DNA from 4 places in the Actinoplanes sp. NPDC049668 genome. Region 3 is predicted to be linked to each of the others. Evidence: riboswitches for the same ligand, from Rfam matches in the RefSeq annotation. Region 3 holds a riboswitch; each other region holds the start of a gene.
The links. A riboswitch is a leader RNA that binds a small molecule or an ion and turns the genes downstream of it on or off. The one in region 3 is predicted to bind cyclic di-AMP.
Positions count from the first base shown of each region.

Region 1: it holds a riboswitch for cyclic di-AMP, as region 3 does, so the genes downstream of both, ACIBSW_RS35735 (C40 family peptidase) here and ACIBSW_RS26155 (hypothetical protein) in region 3, are expected to answer to the same signal.
Region 2: it holds a riboswitch for cyclic di-AMP, as region 3 does, so the genes downstream of both, ACIBSW_RS31385 (NlpC/P60 family protein) here and ACIBSW_RS26155 (hypothetical protein) in region 3, are expected to answer to the same signal.
Region 4: it holds a riboswitch for cyclic di-AMP, as region 3 does, so the genes downstream of both, ACIBSW_RS14985 (C40 family peptidase) here and ACIBSW_RS26155 (hypothetical protein) in region 3, are expected to answer to the same signal.

Region 1 is NZ_JBITLR010000009.1:491,264-495,451, reverse strand. It holds gene ACIBSW_RS35740 (aminoglycoside phosphotransferase family protein) at 1-780, opposite strand, end outside; gene ACIBSW_RS35735 (C40 family peptidase) at 850-1,839, opposite strand; cyclic di-AMP (ydaO/yuaA leader) riboswitch at 1,854-1,988, opposite strand; gene ACIBSW_RS35730 (M48 family metalloprotease) at 2,125-3,042, opposite strand; gene ACIBSW_RS35725 (BlaI/MecI/CopY family transcriptional regulator) at 3,039-3,404, opposite strand; gene ACIBSW_RS35720 (cytochrome ubiquinol oxidase subunit I) at 3,481-4,188, shown strand, end outside.
Region 2 is NZ_JBITLR010000008.1:95,009-99,196, reverse strand. It holds gene ACIBSW_RS31390 (sigma-70 family RNA polymerase sigma factor) at 151-1,152, shown strand; gene ACIBSW_RS31385 (NlpC/P60 family protein) at 1,234-2,193, opposite strand; cyclic di-AMP (ydaO/yuaA leader) riboswitch at 2,206-2,331, opposite strand; gene ACIBSW_RS31380 (DUF3817 domain-containing protein) at 2,552-2,878, opposite strand; gene ACIBSW_RS31375 (hypothetical protein) at 2,896-3,321, opposite strand; gene ACIBSW_RS31370 (DUF6158 family protein) at 3,413-3,670, shown strand.
Region 3 is NZ_JBITLR010000006.1:327,614-331,801, forward strand. It holds gene ACIBSW_RS26145 (glycoside hydrolase family 65 protein) at 1-331, shown strand, start outside; gene ACIBSW_RS26150 (hypothetical protein) at 397-1,419, opposite strand; cyclic di-AMP (ydaO/yuaA leader) riboswitch at 1,423-1,561, opposite strand; cyclic di-AMP (ydaO/yuaA leader) riboswitch at 1,843-1,992, shown strand; gene ACIBSW_RS26155 (hypothetical protein) at 2,032-3,096, shown strand; gene ACIBSW_RS26160 (ABC transporter ATP-binding protein) at 3,118-3,903, opposite strand; gene ACIBSW_RS26165 (ABC transporter permease) at 3,896-4,188, opposite strand, start outside.
Region 4 is NZ_JBITLR010000003.1:497,198-501,385, reverse strand. It holds gene rsmH (16S rRNA (cytosine(1402)-N(4))-methyltransferase RsmH) at 1-522, opposite strand, end outside; gene mraZ (division/cell wall cluster transcriptional repressor MraZ) at 777-1,208, opposite strand; gene ACIBSW_RS14985 (C40 family peptidase) at 1,629-2,402, opposite strand; cyclic di-AMP (ydaO/yuaA leader) riboswitch at 2,442-2,632, opposite strand; gene ACIBSW_RS14980 (MurT ligase domain-containing protein) at 3,082-4,188, shown strand, end outside.

The DNA.
Region 1 (4,188 bases), on a different contig from region 3:
CTCGAGCGGCATGCCGAGGCCGTCCGCGAACTGCTCGACCCGGGCCGGCAGCAGGTCGAGCACGGGCTCGTCGCCGTCGAACGGGTTGTAGAGCGACGCGCCGACCTCGTAGCCGGGATCGCCGAGCACGCCGTGCGGGTCGATGGCCAGCCACGGCTCCCGGGTGCCGGCCAGCACGTTCTCGTGGTGCAGGTCGCCGTGCAGGACGACCCGCCGCGGCGCGGAGGCGCACAGCTCGGCGAAGAGCCCGGCGGCCCGCTCGACCAAGCGCCGCGGGATCGGGTCGTCGCCCGGGTAGCGGCGCAGGTGCGCGGCGAAGGCGTCGCCGTAGCCGGCGAGTTCGTGGCAGGCCAGGCCGGTCGGCGCGGGCCGGTGCAGGCGCCGCATCACCGCGATCAGGACGGCGGTCGCCCGCTCGTCGTGGTCGCGCACCAGGGTGCGCAGCGTGCGCCCGGGCTCGACCCGCTCCAGCAGCAGCGCGCCGCGGTCCGCGTCGTGGTCCAGCAGCGCGGCCGCGCCCGCGCCGGCGAAGAACGACAGCGCGGCGGCCTCGGCGGCCAGGTCCGGCGCCGTCGGCACGCCGAGCTTGAGCACCGCCGGCGAGCCGTCGGCCCGGCGCACCGGCGCCACCCAGTTGAAGCTCAGCGGGTACGGCGCGCCGACGCTGAGCCGCCAGTCGCGGGCGACGGCGTCGACCAGCGCCGGCAGGCCGGCCAGCCAGTCACGGCCGGCATCGCCCCAGCTGTTGGCCACGTTGCGGGTGAAGGCGGCGGGAAACATCTGATCATTCTGGTACAGAGAAAAAGCCGCCACGAGTGTGGCGGCTTTCTCCGTGTGCTGCTGCCCCGGTCAGGCCGGTCTGCGGATGCCGGTGATGGCACCGCCGCGGTCGATCGAGGCCATGCGTACATGGTCACCGGTGTGTGGCGCGTGAACCATGGTGTTGCCGCCAACATAGATGCCCACGTGGTGCACGGGACTGCCGTAGAAGACCAGGTCGCCCGGCTGAATTTCGCTGCGGCTGACCGACCTGCCCTCCCTGATCTGGTCACCTGTGTAGTGCTCCAGGTGTACCCCGACGGCCGCCCACGCCACCTTGGTCAGGCCGGAGCAGTCGTAACCGCTCGGGCCCTCGGCACCGAAGACGTAGGGCTTGCCGATGAGGTCGCACGCCTTCTGCGCCGCCCGGCCGCCCTTGTCGTTGGTGTAGTCGACGGGACACGGCCCCGTCTTGAGCGGACCGTCGGCGCCGCCGCTCGCGCCGTACGCCCTGATCCGCAGTTTCTGCAGGGCGTCGACCTTCTTCTGGATGTCCTTCTTCTGCTGCCCGAGCAGCTTGTCGCGGGCCGCGACAGCAGAGGTCAGGGTGTCCAGATCACGACGGTCGGCCGAGAGCTTGTCCCGCAGCTTCGACACGTCCGCGACCGACTCGCGCTGGTGCCGGCCGAGCTGGTCGAGGAACGTGAGCTTCTCGGTCAGGCCGGTCGGCGAGCCACTGACGATCATGGCGTTCAAGGCGTTGGGCGAACCCTGCATGTAGGCCTGCCCCGCCATGGCGCCCACCTGCGACATGGCGAGATTGACCTGCAGCTCCAGCGGAGCGAGCCGCTTGTCGATCTTCTTGAGCTGTGCCCGGTTCTTGAGCAGCTGGTTGTGCACGTTGTTGTACTGCTCGATGACCGGTTCCAGCTTGTTCCACTGCTCGTCGATCTGCTTTTCGATGCTCGACGGTGACGGCACCGCATGTGCCACGCCGGGCGCGAGAAGAATCCCGACCGCGGCGACGGCGCACGCGACGCTGCGCAGAATTGCGGCGCGGCGCGCCTCAATCCGTTTCACGTAGGTGCAGTGTCCTTTCTTCCCTCATCCGCCGACCGGGTTAGCTGACGGGTTCGGGCGGGAAGCACGCCCGGCCACGATGTAGCTGTGGCTTGACCCCGGTTTCCTGGGTCCCCGGCTCGTGAAACACGATTAGGCGGTGGCCCGTCAGTTCGCCCGGGGGTTCGGACGAGGGGGGACTGCCGAGCCGGCACCACGGTACTCCCGATCAATGGGTATGAGAACCCGGCATTTCCAGGGCACACACCGCATAACGCCCAGTGACCCTCAGTAATTAATGGAGACTTAAAGGGGCCACGCGGAGAGGGCACGGTCGAGCCAGGGCAACACCACGATCACTGTCGGTAACACCAGCAGTCCGGCCGCCGCGCCGGCCGCCGCGACGGTCAGGCCGGCGGACCGCGGGTCGGCGCCGGCCAGCCGGTCCATCCGGCGCCGGCGCTCGGCCTCGGCGCCGCCGGCGTCGGCCGGCGCGTCCGGGCCGACCGCGTCGCCGAGCAGCGCGAGGGCCGTGCGCAGCGCGGCCGCGCCGCCGCGCCGCCGGGCCGCGTCGTCCGCGACCATCTCCAACAGCAGGTGTACGGCGTCAAGCGGCGCGCGGCTGCGCAGCGGGCGGGGCACCGAGGCGTAGAACGCGGTGAACGACTCCATCACCACGTCGTGGCGGTGCCGCAGGTGCGCCTGCTCGTGCGCGATGACCACGCCCACCTGCGCGGCGTCCAGGACTTGGAGCGCGCCGCTGCTGAGCACCACCCGCGACGAGCGCCCCGGCAGGCAGTACGCGAACGGCAGCGGCCCGTGCAGCACCCGCAGCCCGTCGGGCACCTCGGCCGGCAGCTCGCCGTGGCGCTCGGCCGTGTCGAGCAGGTCGACCAGCATCCGGTGCCGGGCCCGGCGGGCCCGCGCCCGGGTGGCGACCCGGACCAGCGAGACCAGCAGCCGCAGGATGATCAGCGCGGCGACGGCGAGGGCGCCGATCAGCGCCGCGGCGCCCGCCATCCGGCCCGAGCCCAGCGCGCCGACCAGCTCCTGCGGGCCGGCCAGCACCACGCCGAGCGCGCAGAGCACCCCGGCGAGGGTGACGCTCTGCCAGAGCAGCACCGCGGCGGCCGGCGCCCGGTCGGGCCAGCGGGCGCTCGCCAGGACGCCCGGAACGGCGAGGGACAGGGTCAGCCCGAGCGCGCCGAGCAGCAGCGCGGTCACACGGCGCCCGGGCCCTTCCGCGCCGCCTCGATCGCGGCGGTAAGCGCGGACGGGTCGATCCGGCCGACGAAGTGCGCCAGGGCCGCGTCGCGGACGCCGTCGGGCGCGGCGCTGAGCGCGTCGAGCATCAGGGCGGCCGTCATCTCCTCGCGGCTCTGCGCGGGCGCGTAGCGGTAGGCGCGGTCGGCGCGCTGCTGCAGCACGACGCCCTTCTTGGCGAGCCGGTCCAGCACGGTCATCACCGTCGTGTACGCCAGGTCGCGGTCGCGGCTCAGCCGGTCGTGCACCTGCCGCACGGTCAGCGGCTCCTCGGCGTCCCACAACTGCGCCATGACCTCGCGCTCGAGGTCCCCCAATGCCATGCGGACCACTCTACTGCAGAGCGTCGTACTACGTCACGTAGTATCTACTACGCATCGTCGTAGAAGGGGATGGCCCATGGATGTGCTCGACCTGACCCGCCTGCAGTTCGCGGTGGTGACGATCTACCACTACTTCTTCGTGCCGCTGTCGATCAGCCTGGCCTGCGCCGCCGCCGGGCTGGAGATCGCCTGGCTGCGCACCGGCCGGGAGAACTACCTGCGGCTCACCAAGTTCGTCGGCGGGCTGCTCATCGTCACGTTCGCCGTCGGCGTCGTCACCGGGCTCGTGCAGGAGTTCCAGTTCGGCATGGCGTGGAGCAACTTCGCCCGCTTCTACGGCGACGTGTTCGGCCCGACGCTCGCCGTCGAGGGCATGCTCGCGTTCTTCCTCGAGGCGACGTTCCTGGCCCTGTGGTACTTCGGCTGGGACCGGCTGCCGCGGCGGCTGCACGCGGCGACGATCGTGGTCGTCGCCGTGGGCACGGTGCTGTCCGCGTTCATCATCCTGGCCGCGAACTCGTTCATGCAGAACCCGGTCGCCTACTCCCTGGACCCGGTCACCGGGCGGGCCCGCCTCGACGACTTCGGCGCGCTGCTGCTCAACAAGGTCAACCTGGCCGCGTTCCCGCACACCCTGGCCGGGGCGATCATGGTGGGCGGGTCGCTCCTGCTGGCGATCGCCGTACGGCGGATGGCGTCCGACGCCGGCTTCCACCCCCTCGCCCGCCTCGGCGCCTGGATGACCGTCGCCGGCGGCGCGCTGACCGCCCTGACCGGCGACCAC
Region 2 (4,188 bases), on a different contig from region 3:
TTCCTCAGTAAGTATGCATGCGGCTCTCAGGTGACACTCAGACATTCGTGACACTTTCGAACCACCAGCCGGAATCAGTACACGCCGTCTTCTGTTCATGTAGGTGTCCGCACCGCAAAGCACGAGCAGCGGACGTTACGGGGAAGGCTGATGGACGCAGGTATTGCCCGTAACAGGGTTAGTGAAGGCAACGAGGGGACCGTGGGCAACGTGGAGAAGAACACCGTGATGCGGACCGACCAGGTCGCCGAGGAGCGCGACCTCGTCGGAGTCTACCTGCACGAGATCTCCCGGACGCCGCTGTTGGATGCTGCCCGGGAGGTCGACCTCTCCAAGGCAATCGAGGCCGGGCTCTACGCCGAGCACCTGCTCGACAGCGGCGAGCTCCGTCGCGGCGTGAGCCGGGAGGAACTGGAGCGACTGGCCACCGAGGGTAAGCGGGCGAAGGATCTCTTCATCCGCGCGAACCTGCGACTCGTCGTGTCGATCGCGCGTCGCTACGTGCGCTCGGGCATGCCGATGCTGGACCTCATCCAGGAGGGCAACACCGGCCTCGTCCGCGCCGTCGAGAAGTTCGACTACGAGCGCGGCTACAAGTTCTCGACCTACGCCACGTGGTGGGTCCGCCAGGCGATCAGCCGGGCGATCGCCCAGCAGGAGCGCACCGTGCGCCTGCCCGTGCACCTGGTCGAGGACGTCAACCGGATGCGCAACGTCACCCGCCAGCTCGTCCGCGAGCTCGGCGCCGACCCGGAGCCGGCGCAGGTCGCCGCCGCGCTGGGCGTGACGGTCGAGCGCGTCACCGAGCTGACCCGCTGGGCCCAGGACACCGTGTCGCTGGACACCCCGGTGGGCGACGACGGCGACACGAACCTCGGCGACCTCGTCGCCGACAGCGACGCTCCGTCGCCGGAGGAGATCGTCCTGACCGCGCTGGAGCGTCAGCGCATCGAGGGCCTGCTGAACCACCTCGACGACCGGTCGGCGGGCATCATGCGCGCCCGGTACGGCCTCGAGGACGGCCGCGAGCACTCGCTGACCGAGGTGGCGTCGCGCTTCTCGCTCTCCCGCGAGCGGATCCGCCAGCTCGAGATCCAGGCGCTCGGCCGGCTGCGCGAGCTGGCCCGGGCCGAGGGCCTGCAGGCCGCGTAACCGAAGGCGACACCAGCCCACGATCACGAAGAAGGCCGGCACCCCCGAGGGGGCGCCGGCCTTTCGCTGTTCCTGACCCGCTCAGGTGACCCGGCCGTAGCCGTTCGGGGTCATGATGTTGATCGACCGCTTCTTCACGGGCTGGCCCGCTCGGGAGGCGTCGATGATCTGGCCGCCGCCGACGTAGATGCCGACGTGGCCGTTGCTGCGGTAGAAGACCAGGTCGCCCGCCTTGAGGTCGGACTTGCTGATCCTGGCGGTCGCGCTGTACTGCGCCGCGGCGTTGTGCGGCAGCGACTTGCCGGCCGCCCGCCAGGCGGCGGAGGTCAGGCCGGAGCAGTCGTAGCCGTTCGGGCCGTCGGCGCCGTAGTCGTACATCACGCCGATGGCGTTGAAGGCGAACGTCACCGCCTTGCCGGCCGAGCCCGCGATGTTCGGGATGGGTCCCGTGTACCTGCTGCCGGACTCGGTCGCCGAGCCGAACGCGGCGGTGCGCATCGCGTAGAGCTTCTTGAGGTCGCCCTCGATCTTCTTCTGGCGGTCCGACAGCTCCTTCAACTCGGCGGCCTGCTTGTCCTGGGTCGCCTTGAGGGCCGTCTGCCGCTCGGTGAAGTTCTGCGTCGCGTCGGTGTACTTCGCGACGTCCCGGCTGCGGCTACGGGAGATCTGCTCGAGGATGCTCATCCGGGCGATGAGGTCGTCGCTGCCTTCGAGCATGACGTTCATCGTGCCGACGTTGCCGATCTTGTAGGCCGACGACGCGATGGACTTCATCTGCGCGTTCGCCGTCACCAGGGCCACCTTGGCGGGCCCGAGCGACGCGATGAGCTGCTTCTCGTCAGCCTTGGTCTTCTTCAGGCTGATCTTCATCTTGTTGTACGACTCGACGACGTCCTCGAGCTGGTCGGACGCCTTGTCGATCTTCTTGGTCAGCTCGGCCTTCGACGGTTCCGCGTGAGCCGCGGTCGCGGAGGTGCCGGTGATCGCGATCGCCAGGACGGCGACCGCCAGCGCGCGGAGCCTGGTTCGGGCGTGTGGCAACGGTACGTGGCCTTTCTTCCGCTTGGCCGCCTACCGGGTTAGCTGACGGATTCGGGCGGGAAGAAGGCCCTACCGCTTGCGCGGATTCACCCCGATGCTGCTCGGTGGTTCCCCGGTTCGTCGTGGCGGAAGCGGTGACCCTGGGGGATCGGGGCCGTCCCATTTCCGCCGACGAGGATTCGACGGCGCTGGCCGGCGCCACCGAGGGGAGTGGCTGCGGACCGGACCAACCGCATTAACTTATCGGCGCGCGGCATTAACACAAGAGCCAGAAGAGTGACTTGCGCCAATGATCACAAACATCGGAATGATCCGGATAGCGGGCGGCGACAAGGCCGATTCGCAGAGTGACTTTTACCTACTCTGCCATGACCGGTGGGGCTTCAACACCCTCGACGGCCCACTTGTGCGTGACGACCCGTTCGGCCCAGAACGAGAAGAACGGGACCGTGCCGGCCAGCATCACGAGCAGCATCCGCCGCAGCGGCCACCCCACGCGGCGGCTCAGGTCGAACGTGGCGGCCAGGTAGAGCATGTACAGGAAGCCGTGGAACGGCCCGACGGCGGCGACCACCGTGTCGTCGTCGCCGATGTACTTCAGCGGCATGCCGATCACGACGAGCACGATCAGGACCACGCCGACGATCCAGGCGATGATCCGGTAGCGGGTGAGGGCTCCCTGCACGATCCACGTCCTTTGGTTCAACTGGTCTTGGTGCGGCGTCCGGGATAGTCGCCGGGCCGGGCACCGGGGTGTGCGGCCAGCCAGCTCAGGTACTCGTTGTACGCCGCCAGCTCGGGGTCGTCGTCGGCGGGTGCCGCCCCGGCCACCGGAACCCGGACCGGGCGGCGCACCGTGACCGGCTGCTCGCCCTGCGCGTCCGGCTTCGGCTCCGGCGCGTCCTGCGCCGCCGCGCGGCCCGCGCGGCGCTCCTGCTGGACCTCGCGGAACCACAGGAAGACGACGAACGCGGCGAACACCGGCCATTCGAAGGTGTAGCCCCAGCTGATCGCGTTGCCGCCGGTGGCCCGGCTGAACTGCCACCAGCCCAGGCCCAGGAATCCGGCGACGAGCACCAGGGCGAGGGCGTGGCGCGCGATCCACGCGGGGGTCCACAGCCTCCTCATGTCGCTCAGCGTACCGGCGCGGGTTTGGCGGCATGATGATCGGGCAACCGGGTTGCGTAGGCACGTTCCGCGAATCAAGGCAGGTGGCGTCATGACGGACACCCGGCTCGGCCCCGACGACGACGCGCCCGTCGTCTTCGAGACCGGCATCGATCCCGCGGGCCTGGCGGACGACGACCTGCTGCGGGAGCTGGCCAGCCTGCACCGGACCCGGCTCGACGCGCTGCGGCACGCACCTGAGGCGGCGCTGGCGACGCATCTGCGGCGCACGGCCGAGCTCGAGACCGAGTACCTGGCCCGGCATCCCGGCCGTGAGATCGATCCGTCCCGGCTCACCCAGGACTTCTGAGGGAGTCGTCGCGGGTGTGGTCTGGGTCACAACGGCTACCGGAATCACCGCACCCCGCCGACGGTTGGGTTGGATGTCGGTGCGATCAGTGTCCCCGGGCCTCACCCTTTGCCTTCGCGGAATACCGTTCGGCTGGAGCCGCGTTGAGCCTTTCGCCGAGAGGCGACCTGCGCACCGACATCTTCATCTGCGCCGCTCCTGGGTTCCGGGGGCGGCGCATTTGTTTTCCGCGCGGGGTTCGGTACGGCCGGATTTCGGGTAGTTGATCTCCATGGCCCACGACCATGCCGATCAGCGCGCCGCCGCGACGCCGGGAAGCCGCCGCCGGGGCGCCCCGCGTCCGCCCTCGCGCGGCCGCGGCGAGCGGCTCGGATCCGCTCCCGGTGCGCCGCGGGAGGGCGGACCGTACCGCCCCGATGGGCACTCGGTAGTGGACACGACTTTCGTGTTCGCCGATGCGCATGGCAATATCGGGCAAATGTCAGCCCCGCAACGGAGCTCCGGGCGGCTCGCCTCGC
Region 3 (4,188 bases):
ACTGGTGGCGGGACTGGGCGGCATGCGGGACTCGGGCGGGCAGCTGTCGTTCGCGCCGCGCCTGCCGAGCCGGATCAACGCGCTGGAGTTCTCGCTGCTCTGGCGCGGCCTGCGGCTGCGGGTGGCGGTGACGGCCGATGAGGTCACCTACTCGCTGCGCAACGGCGGCGGCTCGGCCCGGCTGGACCTCCTGCACCACGGCAAGGAGGTCACCATCACCCAGGTGAAGCCGGTCGTGCTGACCATCCCGCCGGCGCCGCCGACCGGCCCGCAGCCGAACCAGCCGTTCGGTCGTGCCCCGGTCCGGCGGGCCACCGGCGGCAGCAACTGACCGACGGCCTCGGCAGAAGAGAAAGCCCCCGTCCGAAAGGACGGGGGCTTTCTTCCGCGCGGGGATCAGAGCATCGACACGTGCACGTGGTCCGTGTGATCGCTCGGTCCGGAGTATGACTTCCAGCCCGTCGCCGGGAACCAGATCTGCCTGTTCCAGATGACGTACAGAATGCCTAGCTTGTCGGCGTTGCGCACCAGGAACGCCATCAGGTTGTTGCCGTACTCCCGGGTGTCCTGGTTGTGCCAGGGCGAGAAGCCGCTCTTCTGCAGCGACCAGTCGCAGGCCCGGCCCTTCGGGTGCTCGAACGGGCCGCCGTTACGGTGGCAGCCGACGAACCGCTTGAAGTTCGCCTTCTTTACTTCCTTGTACATGTGGAAGGTCCGCGGGGTGATGCAGCCGCTGGTCGTCGGGTCGTTCACGCTGCACGACTCGGGGCTGAACTCGCCGTCGGAGTTACGCGGCGCCGCGGCGGCCACCGGCGAATTGGCGAGCACGAAACCGCCGGTCACGGTGTTGCCGCCGACCTTGGCCAGGGCCTTCTCCGCCGCCTGCTTCTGCTTGGTCATCGCGGCGAGGTTCTGCTGCTGGGCCTTGACCTCCTGGTCGAGGCGGGCCTTGGCCGTGTTGACGGCGTCGATGGCCTGGTAGAGCGCGTGCAGCTTGCCGTCGTTGAGTGCGCTGATCTCCTCGAGGGAGACCGCCTTCTTGAGGAAGCCCTCCGGGCCGTCCGTGTTCAGCAGGAAGCCCATGGTGGAGATGCCACCGGTGCGGTACTGCTGTGCCGCGACGGCGCCGACCTCGGGAAGCATGGCGTCCCGGCGGGCCTCGGCTTCCTTGACCCGCAGCGCCAGGCCGAGCTGCGTCTTGGTCGACTTCTTGACCGCGGACTTCGCCGCTACGAACCGGCGTCCGGTGGAGTCGAGCACTTCGTTGAGGAGTGGGTCGTCGTCGCCGTCGTCGGCGGTCGTCGTCTTCTTCTTGTCGTCCGGGTCGGCGCTTGCCGGAGCGGCGGGCACGAGAAGCATCGTGACCGCGACGAGCGGTGCCAGGGCGAGTACCAGCCACCGGCGGGGTCTTGCCGTCATTCAGAATCCTTCCGCGTGGCCGCCGACCGGGTTAGCTGACGGGTTCGGGACGGAAGCAATCCCTACCACGGTTAAGTGGATTCACCCCACTACTGCGTGTGGTTCCCCGGTTCGCCTCGCGGCGATTAGGCGGTGGACTGCCGGCACCTTGGGGGCGGTGCCTTCCTTGGCAGTAACCGGCGGCCAGCTTACCCGACAACGGGCCGTCTGCCAGTGTCCACGACGGCCATAAAAGCGTTACCCCGCAACGACTTTCCGTTACATTTCGATGTAATGACGCTGGTCGTTAACGACGGGTCGGCCATCGGTGTGAGTCACTGCATTGTTCTCGCGGAAAAATTACCCCGAGTGGCGGCATTGTTGCCCTAAGTGCGACACCTGTCGATTCTTAGCATCGATGGGTAGTGTTCGTCACGGTCTCCGCGGAGACCGCCGCCTAATCGTCGCAAGACGAGCCGGGGAACCAACCGAGTAATGGGGTGAATCGGGTCCGCGTCACAGGCACGGACCGGTAGGGATCGCTTCCGTCCCGAACCCGTCAGCTAACCCGGTCGGCGGCCGACGGAAGGAAAGCACTTGAGGCTCAAACCTGCCCGCCGACGATTAGCGGCCGTGCTGACGGCGCTCGTCGCCACCTCGGGGCTGGCGCTGGCCGCCCCGTCCCCCGCCTCCGCCGTGCCCCGGCCGCTAGCCGCGCCGGGCGACTCTGGCGACGACGGCGAGGGTGGCTCCAAGTCCCTGATCCAGCAGCTCGAGGCGGCGTCCAAGGGCTTCGTCGAGGCCAAGGAGGCCCTGGCCCGCTCCAAGGCGCGCCAGCAGCAGTTGATCGCCAAGCTCAAGGAGATCGACACCGAGCTCGGCCCCCGGCAGGCGGCGCTGGACGACATAGTCCAGCAGTCGTACCGGGTCGGGCGCCTCGGGCCGATGACCGCCCTGCTCAGCGCCGACTCCACCGGCAGCATGCTGGACCGCGCGGAGATCCTCGAGACGGTCGCCGTCAAGCAGGACCGCGCGGTGCGTGATCTCAAGGACGCCAGGGTCCGGCAGCAGCGGGCGAAGACCGCGATCGACGCCGAGATCCGCGATCAGCAGCGCCAGGTCGAGATCATGGCCAAGCGCAAGGCGCAGGCGGAGGGCGCTCTCAAGGCGGCCAACGCGGCGAACGGCGTCGACGAGTCGTCCGGCGGCGCCGAATCCAGCGGCGGGAGCAGCAGCGGCGGGAGCAGTAGCGGCGGCGGCAGCAACCTGCGGGCCGCGGCCGCGCCGCGCAACTCCGACGGGTCGCTGCCGAACCAGTCCTGCAGCGTCAACGACCCGACCACCTCCGGCTGCATCACGGCGCGCACCCTGCACGCGATGAAGGAGGCGAAGAAGGACGGCTTCACCCGCTTCGTCGCCTGCTTCCGCCAGCAGAACAGCGGCGAGCATCCGAAGGGCCGGGCCTGCGACTACGCCGCCGACAAGAACGGCTTCGGCGGCGTCGCCACGGGCAGCAGCAGGACGTACGGCAACCGGCTGGCGGACTACTTCATCGACAACGCCAGCGGGCTGGGCGTGCTCTACGTGATCTGGTTCAAGCGGATCTGGCTGCCCAGCAGCGGCTGGAAGGCGTACTCGAGGGGCAACGGCGACCCCTCGAGCGATCACACCAACCACGTGCATCTCTCGATGCGCTAGCCGGCCGCAGGGGTGCGGGGCCTACCGCTTGACGTAGGCCTCGTACTCCTTCAGCACGTCCTCGGTCGGGCCGTCCGCCCGGATCAGCCCCGACTCGAGCCAGATGCTGCGCTCGCAGGTGTCCCGGATCGACTGCTCGCTGTGGCTGACCAGGAAGACCGTGCCGGCCTCGGCCCGCAGGTCGCGGACCCGCTGCTCGCTGCGCCGGCGGAACTTCGCGTCACCGGTGGCCAGCGCCTCGTCGATCAGCAGCACGTCGTGCTTCTTCGCCGCCGCGATCGAGAACCGCAGCCGCGCCGACATGCCAGACGAGTAGGTGCGCATCGGCAGCGAGCTGAAGTCGCCGCGCTCGTTGATCCCGGAGAACTCGATGATGTCCTTCACCTGGGACTTCACGTCCGCCGGTGACATGCCCATCGCCAGGCAGCCGAGCACGACGTTGCGCTCGCCGGGCAGGTCGTTCATCAGGGCCGCGTTGACGCCGAGCAGCGACGGCTGCCCGGCCGCGTAGATCGCGCCGCGCTCGACCGGGAGCAGCCCGGCGATCGCGCGCAGCAGGGTCGACTTGCCGGAGCCGTTGGTGCCGATCAGGCCGATGGCCTCGCCCTTGTACGCGACGAAGCTGACGCCCTTGATCGCGTGCACCTCGCGCAGCGTGGCCGGCTTGGTGCCGGTGACGATCCGCTTGAAGCTCGCCAGCGGGCTGCCGGTGCCGGCCGTCGCGGCCTGGTGCACCCGGTAGACCACGTGTGCGTCGTCGACGATGACCGTCGGTTCGCGCCGGTCGGTGCCGGAGTCGTCAGCCACGGCCGTAACCCTTCTCTCCGCGCCAGAAGTAGATGTAGCCGCCGAGTCCGACCAGCACGGTCCAGCCGATCGCCTGGAGCCAGAGCACCGGGGCCGGGGCCGCCAGCGTGACGTCCTCCATCAGCGCGTGCCGCATGAGCTCGATGAAGATCAGCAGCGGGTTCGCCTGGACCAGGGCCAGCTTCCAGCCGCTCAGGTGATCGGTGAACTGCTGCACCGGGTAGAGCACGGCCGAGCCGTACAGCCAGATCCGCATGAGGAACGGCACCAGCTGCTTGAAGTCGG
Region 4 (4,188 bases), on a different contig from region 3:
GACGACGCGGGGCGCGAACTTCTCCTCGCCGTACACCCGCAGGATGCGGACGAGCTCGCCCGGCTCGTAGCCGTTGACGACATCCTCCGCGGTGATGCCCCGCGACTGGTCCATCCGCATGTCCAGCGGCGCGTCCCGCGAGTAGGCGAAGCCCCGGTCCGGCTCGTCGAGCTGCAGCGAGGAGACGCCGAGATCGAACAGCCCACTGTGGAACGCCGGCCGGCCGAGCCTGGCGAGCACCTCGGGCAGCTCGTCGTAGACCGCGTGTACGAAGTGCACCCGGTCGCCGAAGCGGGCCAGCCGGTGCCGGGAGTGCGCGAGCGCCTCGGTGTCCCGGTCGAGTCCGATGAGGACCACGTCGGGGTGGCGCTCCAGCACCGCCTCGGCGTGCCCGCCCAGGCCCAGCGTGAAGTCGACGTGCACCGCGCCCGGAAGGCCGAGGGCCGGGGCGAGCAGCTCGAGGCAGCGCTCGAGCAGCACCGGCACGTGCGTGCCGCGAAGCTCCCCCATGACGACCCCCATTGCCCGCTCTTTCCGCGCTCACCCGGCCTAACCCGATACCGGCCGCCCCAACCGGGGCGTTCGGCGCCTACGTGCCCGGTCGTCCGTCCGTACCGCCAGATCCCCATCCGCTCGTGCCCGTTGCCTTCGGGCGCGCCCGACCGGACACACGCCTGGCGCCGGGGAAGAGGCGCCAGGAGCGGGAGCGGCTGGAGATCTCGCAGTACGGCCGAGGCGACGTCCGGACCGTGTCGGCGGCCCACAGGTGCCACGCCTCACAGTCCGCCGGGCAGCACCCCCTCCTCGATGTCGGCGAACTCGTCCTCGCTCGCCGAGAGGTACTGCTCCCAGGACTGCTTGTCCCAGATCTCCACCCGCGTGCTCGCGCCGATCACGACCAACTCGCGGTCGAGCGCCGCATACCCCCGCAGGTGCGCCGGGATGGTGACCCGGCCCTGCTTGTCGGGGATCTCGTCGTGCGCACTGGCGAAGAACACCCGGCTGTAGGCCCGGGCCGCCTTGTTGGTGACCGGTGCCTCACGCAGCTGGCCCGCGATGCGCTGGAACTCAGGCATCGGGAAGACGTAAAGGCAACGCTCCTGCCCCTTGGTGATCACGACACCTCCCGCCAGCTCGTCGCGGAACCTCGCCGGAAGGATCAGCCGTCCCTTGTCGTCGAGGCGCGGGGTGTGCGTGCCGAGAAACATCGGCCCAACCCCCTGCCCCTGGGCGGTTTCGCGGACCGCCTGTCGTCTGGGCCGGCAACCCCTTCGGAGTCAGCTCCTCAGGCCCTGCCACTGCGCTCCACTCTACTCCACTTCCCTCCACCCGCAACCGGAATGACGCGGCCTGCGAGTCAGATTCGCAAGTGAATGCGCACGTCAGAGCCGGTGGAGCCGAGGTGGAGGAGATCGGCGTCCGCGCCATGGTCCACTTTCCGACATGCCGCCCACGCGGGCATGAAAGTCCCCCGAAATCGGGCTTTCACCGCCGTTAGGCACCGGCGCGTGGAGCAAAGTGGAGGAGAAAGTGGAGCGTGCACGACAGTGGGGCGCGACCCGAACCGGGTCGCGCCCCACTGAACTGTCCTACTGCTTCTTAACTCTGCGGCACTGTACTTACTAGCGTCAGGCGGCGACGAGGCGCCGAACGACGTAGTTCTTGCCCCAGATCTTGTGCTTGCCCACCCGGGCGCCCGAGTGCGGCGAGTCCCACATGTAGCCGTTGCCCGCGTAGATGCCGGCGTGCGTGCCGTACGAGCCCGACCGGAACACGATCAGGTCGCCGACCCGCCGGTTGCTCTTGCTGATCTTCTTGCCGTACTTCTGCTGGGCGTTCGCCTTGTGCGGGAGCTTCTTGCCCGTCGTCTTGCGGAAGACGTACTGGGTGTAGCCCGAGCAGTCGAAGCGCTTGGGACCCGAGGCGCCGAACTTGTAGAGCGCGCCCTTGTGCTTCCTCGCCTCGGCGAGGACCTTCGCGCCGCTGCTGCGCACGGTGACCTTGATGCCCGGGCTGGTCACCGACTTGATGCCGGCGGCGCCGGTGTACTGCGTCCGGAAGTAGCCGGTGATGTGCGGCTCCGCGGACAGGGTCACCGTGCCCTTGGCGGACAGCTTGCGGGTCACCCAGGTGCTCCACTTGCCGTTCCGCTTGGCCTGCAGGCGGACCGAGCCCTTGGTGACGACCTTGCCGGTCTTCGGGTCGATGACCTTGGCGGTGACCTTGATCTTCTTGCCCCACGCGACGGAGCGGGCCGCGGAGTTCGAGATCTTCGGCTTGATCACCGATGCCGCGGACGCCGCCTCGGCGGCGGGAGCGGCGGTCGCCGCCGGTGTGGCGACCAGCTGGCCGGCACAGAGGCAGAGACCCAGGGACAGTGCGATGGTGCCGGTTCCAGCCATGCGGCGGTTCCGGCTCGAACTGCGTTCGTGCACGGTAGAGATATCCCTCCGGCACGCCTGCGAGGTTAGCTGTCGGGTTCGGGCGGGAAGGTTGCCCGGTCGCGCTAACGACTTCACCCCAAGGTCCGGGCGGTACGCGCCGCCGAAGCGACGTGACCGCCGGATGGACCGAATCTGGGTCCCCCGTCCCTGCCCCCGTATGCCTGTGTTGGTTGTAGCTACCTCAGTGGTCATGCCGCCCGGACCGGGGCAGGGCTCGGCGTGGTCCGATGCGACACGAACGGCGAGCGGATGCTCACCGGCCCAACCTTGCTACCCGATTTCCGCCGGGACCGTCGGGGCCCAATTGGTCACTCAGAGTATTTGGCACATCTGAAGCTGTCCGGTTTGTAACCGCGCCGTGACAAATGCCGACACGAGGCGTAGTGGATCACTTACCCAGCGCCGAAGGTTACGGGTGAAACACGACACATAAAAAGCCGCACCTCGGTGGATCATGGACGTCGCCAAGATCGGGAGAATGTCGGCCTAAACGCCCCCACCGGCCCAAACGCGGCACCGAGCGGCGGGGTAGAGATCATCCGTTCGGCCGACCCCGGTCCACCGCAGGCCGCGGGCCCCGGGGCCACTCGACGTAGTGTCCGTTTCCGGTACCCTCGTCGCCGTGACGGACGGGAAATTGCCCCTACGGGCCAAGGTCGCGACTTCGGTGTCGCGAACCGCTGCGGCGCTCTCACGCGCCGCGGGACGCGGTGACGGCTCGGTGATCGGCGGGTGGATCGGTCTCAAGATCGATCCTGACCTGCTCAGAAACCTGGCCGCCGGCCGCGCGATCGCGCTGGTGTCGGGCACCAACGGCAAGACGACCACGACGCGGTTCGCCGCGGCCGCGGTCGGCGTGCTCGGCCCGGTCGCCACCAACTCGTTCGGCGCCAACATGCCGACCGGGCACACCTCGGCCCTGGCCAAGGCCGGCGCGACCCCGTTCGCGGTGCTCGAGGTCGACGAGCACTACCTCGCCCGGGTGATCGACGAGACCACCCCGCGTGTGGTCGCCTTGCTGAACCTGTCCCGCGACCAGCTCGACCGGGCGAAGGAGGTGGCGATGATGGCGCAGATGTGGCGCACGGCCCTGGCCGCCCACCCCGACGTGCACGTGGTCGCCAACGCCGACGACCCGATGGTCGTCTGGGCCGCGATCGACACGCAGCACGTCGTGTGGTTCAGCGCCGGACAGCGGTGGCTCGACGACTCGTTCGTCTGCCCCGAGTGCGGCTCGTCCATCGAGCGCGCCAACGGCGACTGGTGGTGCACCGGCTGCCCGCTGCGCCGCCCCCGGGCGCAGTGGACCGTCGAGGACGACGGCGTCGTCGACCCCCGGGGCGACTGGCACCTGGTCAAGCTGCAGCTACCGGGCAAGGTCAACCTCGGCAACGCGGCCACCGCGCTGGCCGTCGCCGCCGAGTTCGGCATCCGGCCGATAGAGGCCGCGCCCCGGCTCGCCGGCGTCGCCTCGGTGGCCGGCCGCTACGCGCAGGTCGACCGCGACGGGCGCAACATCCGGCTGCTGCTGGCCAAGAACCCGGCCAGCTGGCTGGAGGCGTTCGACATGGCCGAGGTGGCGCCGACGCTGCTCTCCATCAACGCCCGCGACCCCGACGGCTTCGACACGTCGTGGCTGTACGACGTCGACTTCTCCCCGCTGCGCGGGCGGCAGGTCCTGATCACCGGCGACCGCGCCTACGACCTCGCCGTGCGACTGGAAGTGAACGATGTGGCCTTCCGG